3 regions of the uncultured Zhongshania sp. genome follow, and region 1 is predicted to be linked to each of the others. Evidence: predicted binding sites of a transcription regulator. Region 1 holds the regulator's gene; each other region holds the start of a gene.
The links. The regulator PhoB, encoded in region 1, activates phosphate uptake and scavenging genes when phosphate is short. The targets are predictions, from matches to a motif close to TGTCATAAANNTGTAACA.
Positions count from the first base shown of each region.

Region 1 (5,935 bases):
ATAATGTCATCAAGTTGGCCAGCGTGTCTGAACCAACGCTGGACAGGTTGCCGGAGACACCGGACGCACTTTGGTATGTCGGCAACGCCGAATCAACTTCAGTTGCCGCAATAGCCGCTACTGAAGACAAGGCAACAATGGATCCCGCCAAATACTGTTTAATGTTCACGCACCCTACTCCCAAACCAATTAATTACATTAACGCAGCCACTTTATAGGGCAATTATGACAACTTTGTGACAGTCGCTAGGAATAGTGACGACTTTAAGCCGTCTTAACTTGAACCGCGGCGGAACGGGGAAATACACAGGTAAACACACTACCTTTTTCTGGCACACTTCGAATCCGCAGCTCTGCCCGATGTCGAATTAAAACATGCTTAACAATGGCTAAGCCGAGACCTGTACCGCCAGTGTCCAGCGAGCGACTTTGATCTACGCGATAAAACCGCTCAGTCAAACGCGGTATATATTGCGGCTCTATTCCGATACCGGTGTCTTCGACCTCGAAGTAAGCGTGGTCATCATCGCGGTACCAGCGCAGGGTTATGGTGTCGTTCTCTGCGGTATACCGAGCGGCATTGATCGCTAAATTAGAAAACGCACTGCGCAACTCATTGGCATTTCCACGGATTGAAATCGTATCGTCACATTCAATCACAATACGACGCGGACCTTTCGCCGCGGAGCCGCACTCCTCTCTAATCATCTCCATCAAAGACCGCAAGCTTATAACGGTATCATCGCCGGCTTTGGGAACCGCCTCTAAGCGCGACAACAGCATAAGATCCTGAATCAGCATATGCATACGGCGTGATTGCTGAAGCATCTGGCTTACTGCACGATCCCAGCGCGGGTTATCACCGCCGTGTTCTGAAAACGTTTCGAGGTAGCCATTTATCACGGTTAGCGGCGTGCGAAGTTCGTGGGAAACATTGGCAACAAAATCTTTGCGCATTTTTTCCAAGCGGTGGGTTCTGGTGACATCACGGGCAAAAAGCAATCGATTGCGCTGGCCGAAGAAGTTCACACTAACGCTCAAACTTAAACCGCCATTCACTGGCGACGTCATCTCAAGTGGTGTCTGATAACGCTCCGCTTCGAAATAGCGCAAAAAAGCCGGACTTCGAATTAGGTTGATCAGTTGCCGACCGGTGTCGTCAGACTGTCGTAAACCGAGTAAGTCGTGGGCTGAGGCATTACACCATTCAATATTACCCACGGGATCTAGCATCACAACGGCATCTGACATCGAGGCGAATGAAGAGTGAAGATAGTCGATCATCGCCTGTAATTTGGCGCTATTCTGCGTGGTCTCACGCTGCATGTCATAAATGACATCAAAAACCTGCCCCCACATTCCCGATGCCTCCGGAGGCTCTTTATCAACGCCGCTGTAAAGCCAATCTGACAAGTGCTGCAAGTTGCGTAGCAACCAAGCACAAACCAACAGCGCTGCGATAAATAAAGGCCACAAACCCAAATCAAAAATTGCACAAACAGCCGCTACCGCCGTCAGCAGTAGGCCAATGCGCAATAATTCCGTTTTCCAATTGTAATAGCGCATTAATTCATGTGCGCTAAGCGCAAACACCTGTCGTCGAAAAACGATAACCGGTGCCACGTACCGTCTGGATCAGCAAACCACAGTCTCGTTGATCAGTTTGCAGGGCTTTGCGGAGGCGACGAATATGCACGTCTACCGTGCGTTCTTCGACGTAGACATTGCTGCCCCAGACTTGGTCAAGTAACTGACCACGGCTGTAGGCACGCTCTTGGTGGGTCATAAAAAACTTAAGTAGTTTAAATTCTGTCGGCCCCATATCTAAGGGCTGAGTGTCGACAAAAACGCGATGACTAGCGGGATCCAATTTTAAACCGCCGACTTCAATACTTTCTTCCTGCTCACGGGTGGTAGACCGGCGCATAATCGCCTTAATCCGCGCCATCAACTCACGGGAGGAAAAGGGCTTGGTAATGTAATCGTCTGCGCCGACATCCAAGCCCTGCACACGATTATCTTCATCGTCTTTCGCCGTTAGCATGATAACGAGCAAGTCGCGGGTGAGCTCATCTCTGCGCAAGCGTCGCAACAACTCTATACCGCTTGTGACCGGCATCATCCAGTCTAGCAAGACCAAATCGGGGCGCTGATCAACAATAATACCGTGAGCGTCCTGTGCATTGCTTGCCTCCAGGCACTCGTAGCCGGCAAGTTCTAGCCCAACGCGGATCATTTCCCGTATGGCGGCCTCGTCGTCGACAATCAGTATGGTGGTTGCAGTCATCCCTCTACCCTTTTTTAACAATATTTGTAAGCAGCATTAAAACGACATTTGGTGACAATTTTATGACAGTGCCCGTTTATCTAGATTAATCAAACACTACCGTCTTATTCCCGAGCACTAGCACCCGGTCTTCTAAATGATTTCGCAACGCCCTCGCGAGCACAGACTTTTCGACATCTTTACCCAGCCGAACAAGATCGTCCTTGCTGTAGCGATGCGACACGCGAATAACATCTTGTTCGATTATCGGCCCTTCATCAAGGTGCTCCGTCACGTAATGACTGGTTGCGCCAATCAGCTTCACACCTCGATCAAACGCTTTCTGGTAAGGGTTTGCGCCAATGAATGACGGCAAAAAGCTATGGTGGATATTGATCATTCGCCCCGTGTAAGCTCGGCAAAATTCAGGTTGAATAATCTGCATATAGCGCGCGAGCACCACGCAATCTGCTTGATACTCGCCAGTAAGTTCCATAATGCGCGCGTGTGCCGGCGCCTTGTTTTGGGGGTCAATAGCGACGTATTCAAAGGGAATACCGTGCCACTCCACCATGCTACGCAAATTCTCGTGATTAGAGATGACACAGGGAATGTCACAATCCAGCTCACCGCTATGCCAGCGGTGTAAAATATCTGCAATACAGTGCGAGGCATGACTCGCCAATATGACAACTTTGCGTTTTACCGACGAATCCACCAACTCCCAGCGCATACCGTATTCGTCTGCGATCGGGGCAAAGGCGGCGCGAACAGCCTCCGCCCCCATCTGCAGAGAATCGGCGCGGATTTCATTGCGCATAAAAAACCAATTATTCTCAGCATCAGCATGATAGTTAGCCTCCGTAAGCCAGCCGCCTTGATCCGCTACAAACTGACTTACTCGCGCAACAATACCCACCCGATCTGGGCAACTGATTACCAATCGAAATGTATGATTCATGAAGATGTTTAAACCTTATTCAAAATTCCGCGCAAGGCCTGTGGCAAATCTGCAGGCAATACGACTGTTTTAGCATTGTTTGAGGTTGATAGTTTCACTAAGGCGTCCGCGTATTTCTCGCCTAAAAGATACAAAACTGGCAAATCCTGGTCGCCAACCGCTTCCGACACCAGGGTAATTGCCTCGCCGCTGGCTTTGGCTAACACTACCTGCGCCTCCGCATCGCGACGAGATGCCTCTAAGCGACCATCCGCCTCCAGAATCGCAGCCTGTTTTTCACCTTCGGCTTTAGTCACGGCAGCACGTCGCTGACGCTCTGCTGCAGCTTGCTCTTCCATTGCCTGCTGCATGGTCATGGAGGGATTTATGTCCTGTATTTCTACAGTCTTTAAGGTGATGCCCCAGTCAGCGATATCGGCTGATATCGCTGCTTTCAACTTGGCTTTAATTTGATCCCGTGACGATAGGGCCGAATCCAGCGCCATTTCACCAACAATAGAACGCAATGCGGTTTGCACTAAATTCTGAATGGCAAAGGTATAATTTTCTACGCCATAAACCGCTTTTTCGGGTGAGACGATGTTTATATAAGCAACAGCGTTTGCAATGATGACCGCATTGTCTTCGGTGATGACCTCCTGCGAGGGGATATCCAGTACTATATCTTTGGTGGTGAGCTTGTAGGCTACCGCATCAATGTAGGGGATAATAAAATTCAAACCGGGATTCAATGTGACATGATACTTACCTAAACGCTGCACAATGTGTTTGTAACCCTGTGGCACGGTGCGAACACCCTTCGCTAAGGTCACCACTACCAAAATCGCCAACGCGACTACCACTGCTAAGCCATCCATCGCCCATCTCCTTTAATGACGTAATACCATTTCCAATAAATTGCTTAGTGCGCCTGCCCTAAAGCCAGTTTGACAATCAGTGAATTGCCAGACACATCTTCAACCGCTACCCGATCACCTACAGATACGGGGTCGCGACATATAAACTCCCATTCGTCGCTGCCCAATATCGGTATGGAAAATCGCAAGGTGCCGTGACCAAATTCTGCCCCCAGCTTTATTACCATGGCTTCCTGCCCTACCACCTGCTCGCGTGACATACCCGACAAAGATTTGTTTTTCATCTTGGGGTGAACAAACTTAAACCACACCGCCAAATCGATCACCGACATGAGTAACCACACCAGCAACTGGACGCTAAACGGCATGTCAATCGCGGCTAAAATTAGGCCTACCGCAATGGCGCTAGCGCCAAACCAGATCATCACGAAACTGGGGATAAAAATCTCACTTGCCACCAACAGCATGCCAAAAACCATCCAGTGCCAATACGCAATATTGGTATTTAACCACTCCATTTTGTACCCCTTTACAAAAGGTCCGCCCACAAGGCATCTATTTAGTAATTATTTATTAAAATATTCAAGCACTTACTGCATGATTTTATATTTCGTTGGAAGCTGACTCAGGCCAGCAAGAAACCACATTATCACGTATAATGCGCCTTCATTCAGAATTCTGCGTCCGCACCATGTCATCAGTTATGCAAACACCTAAAGTCATATTTAGCCATCGCCCATATTGGGCTGAATGTTTTGGCACCGCCAGCTACCTTCCGACCTCACGGGCGGAGATGGATGCGCTGGGCTGGGACAGCTGCGACATCATCATTGTGACCGGTGACGCCTATGTAGACCATCCAAGTTTTGGCATGGCGGTCATTGGCCGCGTCTTAGAAGCGCAGGGCTTTCGCGTTGGCATTATTGCCCAACCTGATTGGCAGTCCGCTGAGGCGTTTAAACAACTGGGCCAGCCCAATCTGTTTTTTGGGGTCGCGTCGGGCAATATGGACTCGATGATCAACCGCTATACGGCTGATCGCCGCTTGCGTCATGACGATGCTTACTCACCGGATAACGAGGGTGGCAAAAGACCTGATCGCGCCGTTATTGTCTACTCACAGCGCTGCCGCGAAGCCTATAAAGACACGCCCATTATTATTGGCTCCATCGAGGCCAGCCTTAGGCGTATCGCCCACTATGACTACTGGAGCGACAAAGTTCGGCGCTCGGTACTACTTGATTCTCGGGCAGATTTACTGCTGTACGGCAATGCCGAGCGAGCAATAATTGATGTTGCTCACCGGCTAGGCCGCGGCGACCCAATTGATAGCATCACTGACTTGCGCGGCACAGCCTACGTTATTCGAGACATCCCAACGGGCTGGACCGTAATTGACTCTGCGAGCGTAGATCAATTAGGCAAGGTCGACCCCATTACCAGCCCCTACGTCGATACCAGCGCCACCGAGAGCTGTAAAAAGAACGACGATGAAGACGTTGCCAAAGCCCAAGAAGAAGTTCAAACCGTCCGCATTATTGATCCCTTGCAAGCGCGCAAGGCTGGCACCGATTCAGCAAAAACAGTCATTCGCCTGCCGGACTACGAGGTCGTTAAAAATGACCCGGTAAACTACGCCCACGCGGCACGGGTTTTACATCTTGAAACCAATCCCGGCAACGCCCGCGCCCTGGTTCAACGCCATGGCGATCAAGAAGTCTGGCTGAATCCACCGCCCATTCCCTTGACCACCGAAGAACTCGACTGGGTGTTTGAACTACCCTACCAGCGTAAACCGCACCCGGTGTACGGCAAGGCAAAAATCCCCGCCTACGACATGATTCGATTTTC
Region 1 covers NZ_CAXBHN010000002.1:169,179-175,113, forward strand. Annotated here, with positions in the region: gene AAC007_RS03090 (phosphate ABC transporter substrate-binding protein PstS family protein) at 1-169, opposite strand, end outside; gene phoR (phosphate regulon sensor histidine kinase PhoR) at 265-1,566, opposite strand; gene phoB (phosphate regulon transcriptional regulator PhoB) at 1,580-2,287, opposite strand; gene purU (formyltetrahydrofolate deformylase) at 2,373-3,227, opposite strand; gene AAC007_RS03110 (stomatin-like protein) at 3,236-4,084, opposite strand; gene AAC007_RS03115 (NfeD family protein) at 4,129-4,602, opposite strand; gene AAC007_RS03120 (YgiQ family radical SAM protein) at 4,776-5,935, shown strand, end outside.

Region 2 (5,935 bases), on a different contig from region 1:
TATGCCGCTGTGTATTAAAATAAGATTAGCCACAATACGGTCTATAACCATAAATATAACCGCAAACTAGCAATAGCCCTCCCTTTAACGCTGCCTGCAATGCAACACACAGGCTTTGTGCTAATGCTGAAATACTGTCTATTTACTAGGGTTCACCATGAGTCAAACCAATAAAACCATCGCGACCGCACCGCGTAACAGCAAATCCATCAGCCACTGGGACATCGACACCGATGTGGCCATCATCGGATTTGGTGGCGCCGGCGCCTCTGCCGCCATCGAAGCAGCCGATGCGGGCAGCAAGGTTTGTATTTTTGAACTGGCCAGCGCCAGCGGTGGCTCTACCGCGCTTTCAAGTGCAGAGATCTATATGGGCGGCAACGGCGGCACGCCGGTGCAAAAAGCCTGCGGCTACCACGACGACACCGAGAACATGGTGAATTACCTGAAAGCCTGTTTTGGCAATCAGGCCGATGACGAAAAAATTCGCCACTACTGCGAAAACAGCATCGGCCACTATAACTGGCTGACGGGACATGGCGTGCCCTTTAAGTTAAGCGAGTTAAAAGAGCGCGCTATCATGGCACTCACCGACGACTGCTTACTGTTCACCGGCAATGAAAAGGCCTACCCCTTTACCGAACACGCCACCCCCGTTCCCCGTGGTCACAATTTAGAAGTAGAGGGTGACAACGGCGGCCCGCTACTCATGAAAATTCTGACCGAGGCGGTCACTGCCCGCGCGGTCGACGTGCATTACGACAGCCGCGCACTCACGCTTATCGTCAATGACGACGGCGACGTTGAAGGTGTGGTTGTCAGAATTGATCAACAGGAAAAAACGGTTCGCGCGCGCAAAGGCGTTATTTTGTGCGCTGGCGGTTTCTGCATGAATGAAGACATGGTTAAGAAATACGCGCCGACTTTTGACTGCGGACTGATACCCATTGGCAATCCAGGTGACACTGGCAGCGGCATTCTCATGGGCTTGGGTGTCGGTGCGGGCACCAGTAATATGCATGAATGCTTTGTCAGCCTGCCCTATTATCCACCGGCCTCGCTGACCTACGGCATTCTGGTAAACGACAAAGCCCAGCGCTTCATCAACGAAGATTGCTACCACGGCCGAGTTGGCTACAACGCCCTTATTGCCCAGCGCAATTCGTCGCGCATTTACTTTATTACCGACGTAGAGGGCTATGGCGACTACGAAAAAATGAGCTACCTGGGCGCCACTGTTGCCGGCACCGGTGACAGTATTGCCGAACTAGAACAAGAATTAGACTTACCCGAATCCAGTTTGCAACACACCGTCAACACTTATAACCAGCACGCTGAAACTGGCACTGACCCCTACTTTCATAAACACGAAGCCTGGCTCAGACCGATCAAGCCACCTTATGTCGCGCTGGATTGCACACTAGGTCGCGGGCCATTTTACCCCTTCTTTACCCTGGGCGGCTTAGACACGCTTCCAACGGGTGAGGTACTTACCCCTGAGCGCAATGTGATAAAAGGCCTATTTGCTGCCGGCCGCACGACCGCAGGTATTCCGCGTACAGCTGCGGGCTACGCCAGTGGCATGTCCGTTGGGGATGTAACCTACTTTGGTCGCATGGCGGGCAAAGCCGCTGCGCTTTCCTGAGTGAATACTATTCGCTACTTTTAAAAATTATTATTTTTATAATAAAAAAAACCCGCGCATGCGCGGGCTTTTTTTGCAAGCACGATAACGATTACAGTATGTCACCTAAATTTAGCAGCTGAGTTTCACCATTGCTGTCGTCAACGCCATCATTATCGTTGACCATCAGCACATCGCCATTTTTCAGCAAGGCAATACCTTCAATTTTCTCCGTAACCAGTCCACCTGTTGCCAACATATCTGGCAGCACGTCTCGCACCAGGGTTTTCGTCACGGTCGCACCATCGGCCAAGCCAGTTGTATCAAACTTATACAAACGTTTGATTGCTGCATCTGGGCCGCCTTGATTATCACGCTCAATAACCAAAAACTCGCCGTTGCCAATTGAGGTGATTTCAGACAAGCCTACCCAGCCACCGTTTTGCGATTCTGGCGCATCTAGCACGTAAAACAGGAATGACCACGTTGCGTTTGCAATATCGTAAATACCGACGCGAACATTGGCTTCACCCTGCCACGCGCGCTGGAAGGCGACATAGAGTTTACCTTGGTATTCAGCAACACCCTCAAAGCCATTGTTGCGCTGCAAGTCATTCACTGACTGTGGCAACGTCACTGCATGCGTCACAACGCCGTTTGCATCAGCCTTTACCAACACGTTCATGCTGGCTACAGGGCCATCAACCACGTGACCAGAACCTTCAGAGGCAATCCAGAAGCTGCCATCGGCAAGCTTAGCAATACCTTCAGGGTCTATATTCACAGTGTTGTCGGCATTGACAGCATCTGCTTCTAACACACCCGCAGGTAGCGCCGCGAGAATACCATTGCCATCAGTGATGCGTGTTTCTTTGGTAACAATCGCCGGCTTCTCACTTACGTCCAAGGTGAAGATACGATTCTTTTTATAGTAGCTATCGTCAACCGCGTAAATAAGATTGCTATTGCTTGGGTCGGCGGATAAACCTGACAAGCCGCTCCACGGAATTGGCGAACCGTCTAAACGATCATTTGAAATCACCGTTGGATATGCCGCCGACGCAAAGCCATACTGATAAATATTCAATGACGAACGCATAACATCGTCACGATTATCTTCTTCGCTCGCCACCACCAATAAATTGCGTGACGGAATCGCTAAGGCACCTTCCGGTCCGACGGCGGCAGGCAGTAACTGTTTAAACACTGGTTTAGTAAAATCCGCCACATCGTAAACAAACACCACGCTCGAGCGCTCAGAGTTTACAAATAAATAGCGCTCACTACCGAACACAGCAAACTCTGCGTTTTCTGGCTCGTTACCTTTGTTTTCTGAACGAGATTCGGGATAGTGGCCATAGCGCACGGTTAGCTGATCAAGGGTGTTGCCGGCGTCATAAATGACATCTCCGGCGGTATTAAACACGGTAAAACCACGACTACCGCCGTCTAAGTCACCTTCATTGGCAGTCACAAAGTACTCAGTGGACAACCAGCTAAGCCCATCCGGTTCGCGCAACACGCCATCCAGCGATTCGCTTTGATCGATCAGGTCATCTTCGTTTGCATCAACACCAACAAGATCAACAGTGCCGGCGCTGAAGTGATTTACGATGCTACCGTCAGCCAAATTCACGAGCACAATATGATTATTTTCTTGTAGCGAAATCGCCGCGATATTGTCTGAATTGATATCGACAAATTCAGGCTCTGGATCCGCTGGGTATAAGTCAGCCAAACCGGTCAATGCAACGGTCTGCGTCGTCCATGCCGCAGGTTCACCGGTCAAATTAACTATCACGATATAACCTGCAGGCAGCTGCGGTGGTACACCGTCGCCGAGATCTTCGTCACGCTCATTTTCGATAACGACAACGGCATAGTTTCCATCTGGGCTGACCGCAACTGAGTCTGGCTGACCGCCAACATCGATACTGCGAATAGTGCTACGGCTTGCAATATCAATGACATCTAAAGAACCAGACACATTGATAAAGTCTTGTGCGGTATTTACACCAACCAAGGCATAACCGTCTTTTACGGCAACCGATGTTGGCTCGCCGACAAGGCCCAAAACGCCTAACACAGAAGGTTTAGATGGGTCCGCAATATCGACAAAACCAATACGCTCTGCGGGGCTATCGGTGTAGATTAAAGTCATGCCATCGGTACTGGCTGCCACAATTTCAGCTGCAGTGGTGTCATCAGAGTCGCAGCTGGTATCGTCTTGCAAACACACTGGGATGGCCGCAATACGATTAAAGTTTTTAGCCTCATTCAATACTGTTGGTGCGCAAATATAAGAGGTGTCGGTCACTTCGCTGTCAGACAGGCTATCGTCCGCATTGCTGTCGCGGCCTGACTCAACCATAACACCGCCACTGAAGCAGTGCTCATTGCCAAGGTGAAGATTAGTTTGCCGAATTAAACTGTTTAAGCCATTGCTGCCATCCGCCCCACTACTGCCGGGACTGCCATTATTTCCCGCAACGCCATCCTGACCGTTAACACCATCACGCCCATCATCGCCCCCACAGGCAACGAGAAATAAAGGGGTAGCGAGCGCAATGCCCCACGCCAAAGCTGTCTTTTTAAATTGCATCTTTCCTCCAAGAATGACATGCGAAATATTAATTGCACGAGATTACCGAGGGATTGCGACAAAATGCTGACACTTATATGACAGAACGGTGGAGTTTATATGACAACAAATTTTAGGTGGGATGTATTAAGGAAAAAATAAAATAGATAACCTGATAAACGCAAACTCTGGCGCGCTTTTGCGCCAGAGTTGCGATGTTTTAATCTTGGTAAGCACTAATGTGTTTAGCCGCTTGATAGGCAAAGGTCATTGCCGGCCCCAAGGTGGCGCCGGGACCAGGATAAGTCGGTAAAACCGCCGCGCTGCAATTACCCACCGCATACAAACCGGCGATCGGATTGCCATCTTCTTTCAGCACTTGCGCATTGGTATTCGTCGCTAAACCACCCTGGGTACCAAAGTCCCCCGCCTCTAAACGCATTGCATAAAAGGGGGCTTCATCAATTGCACCAAGGCACGGGTTCGGTTCAAAACGCGGGTCACCGTAGTAGCGATCATAAGCAGAATCACCGCGCTGAAAATCTTCGTCCTTACCGGTTTTTGCGTAGGCGTTCATTTTGCTTACGGTGCGCTCTAGGTTCTCTGCATCTATTCCTAGCTGCTCGGCCAACTCACGAATGGTTGCCGCCTTACCCACTAACTTTGTCTCAAACCACTCTTTCGGTATGGTCCAGTCCGGCTTCAAGGACGCCGTCATCAATGGCCCCACGATATAGTCTCGACGAAAACGCGCATCGAAAACTTGATACATGGGGGAGCAAGGCGATGCCTCACTGTGCTGCTTATAAAGATCTTTTTGAAATGCCATATAGTTTTGCGATTCATTGGCGAAACGCTCGCCACGCAAGTTGACAATACAAGACCCCGGATACGATTTTTCCATCACACTTAAGCGCGGTGCTGGCTCACCCGGTACTGACACAGTTGTACACCACCACGCTCCGTCCATAAGCCGCGTTGCAGCGCCCAGCGCAATACCTTGCTGTATCGCGTCGCCAGTATTACCTTCGACTCCGCCGCTCCAATCGGTGCTGGTGGGAGCCGGTAAATACTGCTCACGCATTTGCTGATTGCGTTCAAAGCCACCGGCCGCCAGCACAACACCTTTGCGCGCCTGCACACGAAGGGGCTTACCATTACGGATGACAAGGGCTCCAACTACTTTGCCGTCCTCGGTAATTAATTCCTGCATCGGCGAACTCGCCCATATCGGCACATTGCGTTTTTTTAGCGAATACCAAAGCCGCGCCACACCCGCCGCGCCAGTACAGATTTGGCGGCTAAGGCCGTTGCCGCGAAACCACCATCCCAAATCAAACGCCCAGCGAGCAATGAGCTGCATGGTCAATTTGATCCAGCCAGGGCCCTGGAGCACTAATAGTGCGGCCTCTACCTGGGTGAAATAAATTTTGCTAAACATCCGCATCATATGGTGGCTTGGACGCAGGCGTTTAACGTCGTCACCCAGTAGCGACGAATCAAAACGCTCGGGTTCCATTGAGCGGTGACCAGTGCGCGAGCCATCTACATTGGTGTAATAATCCGGGTAATGCTCCAGGGTTTCATAGCGCACATCGCTGCGCTCATGCAGAAAATTAATCATTTTGGGGCCATTGATTAAATACGCATCCACCATTTCTTCTGGCACCGCGCCAGCTGGGGTTGTGCTGAGCAAATACTGCTTGGCGTCAGCTACGCTATCCTGTGCA
Region 2 covers NZ_CAXBHN010000027.1:8,267-14,201, forward strand. Annotated here, with positions in the region: gene AAC007_RS15690 (FAD-dependent oxidoreductase) at 158-1,645, shown strand; gene AAC007_RS15695 (esterase-like activity of phytase family protein) at 1,737-4,226, opposite strand; gene AAC007_RS15700 (FAD-binding protein) at 4,426-5,935, opposite strand, start outside.
Region 2: a site for PhoB is predicted at 4,292-4,309, ahead of AAC007_RS15695 (esterase-like activity of phytase family protein). Genes of this name have one in related genera too.

Region 3 (5,935 bases), on a different contig from region 1:
ACGGCCTGGTCTTGGTAGACCTGCAAAAAATGAAACCAGCGCGTCGCAAGCGCTATCTGGGTGAAGACTTTGCGGAGGCACGCGCGGATAAAGTGGCGTGAAACATCAAGCGCTAAGCTAGCTAAGGCTTTTCCTTCGCTAGCTTTTAAAAGTCCTCCAGGTCTTCAAATATTGCTTGCGATTTATTCAGCGCAGCAAGCGATCTGCTTGAAGCTGGCGAGCAAGTAGTCAGCGTCATCAATCGGTAGGTCATGCCCAGCCGTGTCATGCAGTCTTAGCGGCCAGTGATATTTCTCTGCCAGATGCTCACTACATTGATACGACACCATTCTATCCGCGCGACTGCTAATGAAGTGACCGCAGGAATGTGCGAGGCGTTCCTTTGACGGTGAGTAAAAGCGTGATGCCGCAATAAGCTGGCGTATCACATTGCGTTTACTTGCCGGGTGGCGGGCGCGTATTTGGCACCACTGTTCGAGCAGTGCCGCATGGCTGGATTTATTATTGCTCACCATATTGAGTATTGCGCGCTCTTGCTTGCGCGGTGACAAAGCAAATAGCGCGTAAAGTGTTGCAGGCAGCGCGCTGGGTTTTAAGCGTTTAAAGAGGCCACAGTCTGCGCTGCTAGTGCTAATGAATATAACCTTGGCGATATTATTCGGCGACGTCGCCAGCCAATCTAGCGCCACCATGCCACCTAGTGACAGTGCAACAATGCCGAATGTTGAATTGTTATTGGCGAGCTCTGAGGGAAGTCGCTGCTGAATGTCGCGGCGTATTTCCGACATGGTGAGGGGCGACTTGCGCAGGTGCTCGCTACCGAATCCGGGTAGATCAACAGCGTGACAATACCAGCCGAGTTCCCTTTCACAGCGTTTTATAAACTCACCCCAATGAGCTTGCTCCCGGCTCAGACCGCGAAGAAATAGCCAGTGCTTAATGTCGGCGTTGGCGTTCATAGTTGGCGATACCAGAGGCTTTGTGCCATTTGCTGCATCTCCCGCTCCTGTTCGCCTTTGGGTTGCCAGTGCTCGATGTTTCTTGCCGCAGCCAGTAGAAAGTCAATTAATAGCAGATGACCGCGCAGAACTCTAGCGTGGCGGTGAGGAACGGTGGGGTTGAATAATCCGGCAAAACTAAACAGTTGTTGGGGATGTTTTTTAACCCACAACCACGATCCCATTTCGAGGGTGAGTGGCAGTAAGGTAATTCCGTCGGCGCGACATTGTCGATGAAAGTAATCCCAAATATCACCGTGACTAAGGTAGTGCATGGCTTGCGGACCAAACACATAATTGTGATGGGGGAAGTTGCGCTCCCACAGTAATTTCAGCGCGACATAGCTGCCGATGTCGTCGATGGGTTGACGGCGATAGGCATAGGGAATCCACAGATGATCTTGAAAGCCAAATCCGGAATGAAAGTCGACGACAATACTGGGACGATCTACCTGGCAATAGCGTTTAATAATATTTTGCAGGGCAACAAATTCGCTTTCGAAATCGGCTCCGCGTTTTCCTCTGTACCAGGGAATAGCTTTTGATATGCGCTGACCGCCGACTAAAAAGGGAACCTTGTCCTCTGCGTCAATAGGAGCGTGGCGATTTAAGTCGATGCCGTTTGGGTTGCAGCGGGAGTCTTGCAACATGCCGCCGGGATTAACTATTGGCACTGCGACTATGGCGATCTCGCTTTCAAATTGCGATCGCCAATGGCTATCCCAGCGGCACCGTTCTATTACTGTTTCTAGCCACGCTAACAGAACTTGAGTGCCTATGCGCTCTACGCCGTGGATGCCGGCGGTGAGCAGCAGGCAGTGCTTTGCAATGTTTGGGTTGCCAATGGTGAGCGATACCACGGGTAAGGTAAATTCATCGACGTCAACGAGAGCTTCGGTGCGGGTGGTAATTAAATCGCCAGCTTGTCGGCAAAGCTGTTCGGTGGAAAGCAGCTCAGAAAGCCGGTGGCGAAGACGGCCACGGCAGTCGTCCATAACGCTGGTGAAATCTGGGAAATCCGGCCCGTACGAGGCGGCGTCCGTATGATTTGCTATGTCCTCTATACGGGCTTGTTCTTTATATCTCATGGTCGGTATCAGCCTGTCGCGGCAATCTTGTCGGCGGGCCGACCAGTTTGTTCCCAAAGCTCTGACACCAGTCTTGAGCTGTCATGCCACTCGCCGCTCAATAGCCAGTCGCAAATCGCCGCGGCGACATCGGGATAGTGCGCGGCGGTTTGCGCGGGGATATTAGCGAGCCAGTTTTCAATATGCTGTGCTGAGAAGTCATACATAACGGTTGCCACGCCGAGTTGTTGCAGGGCGGCGGCGTTACCTAATTGTTCTGACTGTCCCGCTACGGGTTTTGCGAGGGCCGGAATTCCCATATGCAGGCATTCACTAATTAATTCAAATCCAGCATTGCAGATTACGCCTTTGGCTTGGCATAGATTATGTTTGAAATCGTGTAGGCTAGTTGGTCTAAGGCTTATATTTGCGCGCTCCTCACGCTGTAATTGAGGCGCGAATTGAATAAATTTTTGACTGGGAAATGTCGCGAGTGCTGCACTGACTAGTTGCTGGTCTTCAAAGGGCAGGTACACGACGATGTGTGCCGGTGAGCCACAAGGCTGGCGAATTTCGGCGGGATTGATTATCGGCGGCGCGATATTGGCGTTAAACGCATCCCAGTGTAATCCCAAGCGGTATTGAGTCGGTGCAAAGAATTTCATAATAAGGCGGTTGCGAAGGTCGACACCGCTTTGAGGTACATCCGGGTAGCCAAATGCGTACTGGTGGCCAATTCCGATGACAGGCTTTTTCTTTAGACGGCCGGCCCAGGCGGTGACGGGTTCAAAATCGGTAATGATTGCATCGTAAGAGCTGATATCGAGTTTGCGAACATCCCCAATAAACGTCAGCGGTTTGGTTTGGAGTAGGGTTTGTATTGCGCTAATGCTACCTTTGTTTGTCGCGAAACTGAGACCATCTCGGAGTTGGTAGTCGCCGAAAATCTCCATATCGAAATACTGATCGGCAGCACGGCCAGAGAATAGATATTCAACGTCTATATTTTTTTCGGAAAAGTGTTTGGCCAACATGCGGGCGCGGGAAATATGGCCATTGCCGGTTCCCTGCACTCCGTACAGGAGTTTCATAATGGATCTCCCATGATGGGCTTGCTACCACTGGGCTCACTGCGCGAGGGAAGTGAAGGTGGAGAGTGATAGATGTCGTTTTGCGACGGTATGATGGCCGCGCGCATGATATGAAAATTGGTGTTAGACCGCTGTGACAATCGAATGTCCCAGATGCGCGATGCCAATACCTAAGCTTGCGCCGGCGAGGGTGTCGGTGGGGAAATGCACGCCGAGGATTACCCGCGAGGCGCCCACGGCAACTGCCCACAAGAAAAGTGGAGTACCGATAACCCCGAAAAATAACACGGTCATGGTCGCTAGTAAAAAGGCGGCTGCGGTGTGGCCAGAGGGAAAGCTGAATTCGTCTGAGGCAATAATGGCGGCACTAAAAGCCGGAATGGCGGCGGGCGGTCGCTTTCTGCGGCAGGTGTTTTTTAGCACCCAGTAAATGGGCAGCCATGCGGCAAAACTGATCATAACCGCACTAAAATAGCTTAGACCTTGGCTCGCCCCCATCACGTAAAGACAAAGGGGAAGGCCAAGTTGGGCGTAGCCGTCGCCGGTTTTTGATACACTTCGGGCTACACGAGACAACTGTTGCTGGTGGCGGGTATTTACGCAAGCCAGAAACATTCGCACATCGAACTGATTTATCGACTGTATTAAGCGCATAGTTTTATCCTCACATCTGAAACCATACGCTGATGTGTTTTCAATATTGTGACAAATGTATTGCAGTTTTAAGACAGTGTTGAATGAGCTTTGGGCTTGTATTAGTGTCTAAACACTTCCAGAGCTGACAAATGAGGCAGATGTATCCTAGGCATTTTCAATTAACAAAATGCTACCCCGATGATGGCGGCTAGTAAGTACTTCGCAGGGGATTAGTTCGGCAAAAAAGTCGTCGATGCACGCTTCGGCTACCGCTAAGAAAGGTGGCCGGTGAGGGTCTGCAATAATGATTTTTTCAACACCGGCATCAACGGCGCGGTGAATTAAATCGAAGACTTCTTCACTCATCTCATCCCAAAAGCAAATGTCGCTGGCAATGATAACGTCGTACTGAGCTAAAGTGTCTGCATCTAGGGCTTCGAAGCGGGCACATTGAGTGTTTATGTTTACCGCATTGTGCTGCGCTAGCAGCGATAAGTAGGGAAAGACAGCGGGATCGGCATCGACGGCAGTTACCGTGGCTTGAAGATGCTTGGCGCAATATATGCTTGCTAGCCCCCATCCGCAGCCCAGGTCGAGCACTTTACTTGCAGCAGGTAGTGGTTTTTTTTGTAAATAGTCGATAAGCAGATAGGCACTGCCCCACAGTTTATTGCCGTGCAGCTGGGTCGCGTGCGTGGCCCGCTTTAGGCGGCGCATATCGGGGTGTGAGGCGAGTAGAGTTCGCACTCCAAAATAGTCTCGGGTCTGGATTGGTGACGTATTGGGCATGGGTGTGTCCTACTAAAGTCTGGCTTGCTTATGTTGTATAGCGTCGGTGACGATATACAGAGCCGCGATCTTAATTGTGAAAAGAATGTATTACCATGATCACCATCAAGATATTCCTTAGCTCACTCATGCTGAGTAGCTATGTTTACGGATTTAACGGACGGGTTCTGTGACGAAATTTGATTACGACGTTTTAGTATTGGGTAGTGGCCCCGCCGGAGAAAGCGCTGCTCTGAATGCCATGAAGCACGGGCATCGGGTGGCGGTGGTGGAGGCGCAAGACGCCGTCGGTGGTGCTTGTACCCATCAAGGTACTATTCCATCAAAGGCCTTACGGCATATGGTGCGGCAGGCTATTAGATACAATACCACGCCAGCGTTTCGCGATATTGGTGACGCGCGAACATTAAGTTATCCCCGTCTACTTAGTCATGCCAATGAAGTCATTTCGCGGCAGGTGGATATGCGCAGTCGCTTCTACTACCGCAATCAGATTCGTCTTATTTTTGGCCGCGGCCACTTTGTTGATAAGAATACTGTTGAAGTGGTGACGGATGAGGGACAGGTGGAATCCTTTACCGCGAGTAGTGTGGTAATAGCCACTGGCTCGCGGCCCTACCGCCCGGCAAATATCGACTTTTCTCACCCTCGGATCTATGACAGCGATACCATTCTGAAAATGACCAACACCCCGAATAAAATCATTGTTTATGGAGCGGGTGTTATCGGCTGCGAATACGCGTCAATTTTTTCCGGTATTGGCATCAAAATCGAGTTAATCAATGGTCGGGATCGTCTATTGGAGTTTTTAGACGACGAAATTTCCGATGCCTTGAGTTATCAACTTCGGAATATGGGGGTGATGATCCGCCACCGCGAAGTGTATAAATCGGTTGTGGCTAGCGACAAGGGCGTCGAAGTATTGCTGGAGTCTGGTAAGCGTATCCACGCCGATGCGCTCCTTTGGTGTAATGGTCGAAGCGGTAATACCAATCAATTAGGTTTGGATCAGATTGGTCTGGAAACAGATCATCGCGGTCAGTTAATTGTGGACGAGCATTACCAAACCACTGTGCCGGGCATTTTCGCTGCTGGAGACGTCATCGGCTGGCCGAGCTTGGCGAGTGCCGCTTACGACCAAGGGCGTTCAGCGGCGGCATCAGCCCGCGGCAAAGAGCAGTGTCGTTTTGTGGATGACGTGCCAACAGGCATTTACACACTGCCTGAAATTAGCTCGGTGGGGCAGACTGAACGCGAGCTGACCGAAGCGAAAATTCCTTACGAGGTGGGTCGCGCATTTTTTAAAGATACCGCCCGCGGCCAGATAAGTGGTGAGACGGTTGGAATGCTTAAA
Region 3 covers NZ_CAXBHN010000003.1:165,720-171,654, reverse strand. Annotated here, with positions in the region: gene AAC007_RS05295 (lysophospholipid acyltransferase family protein) at 1-101, shown strand, start outside; gene AAC007_RS05290 (alpha/beta hydrolase) at 183-959, opposite strand; gene AAC007_RS05285 (DUF2817 domain-containing protein) at 956-2,086, opposite strand; gene AAC007_RS05280 (MJ1255/VC2487 family glycosyltransferase) at 2,095-3,156, opposite strand; gene AAC007_RS05275 (phosphatase PAP2 family protein) at 3,280-3,810, opposite strand; gene AAC007_RS05270 (methyltransferase domain-containing protein) at 3,958-4,581, opposite strand; gene sthA (Si-specific NAD(P)(+) transhydrogenase) at 4,751-5,935, shown strand, end outside.
Region 3: a site for PhoB is predicted at 3,869-3,886, ahead of AAC007_RS05275 (phosphatase PAP2 family protein). Genes of this name have one in related genera too.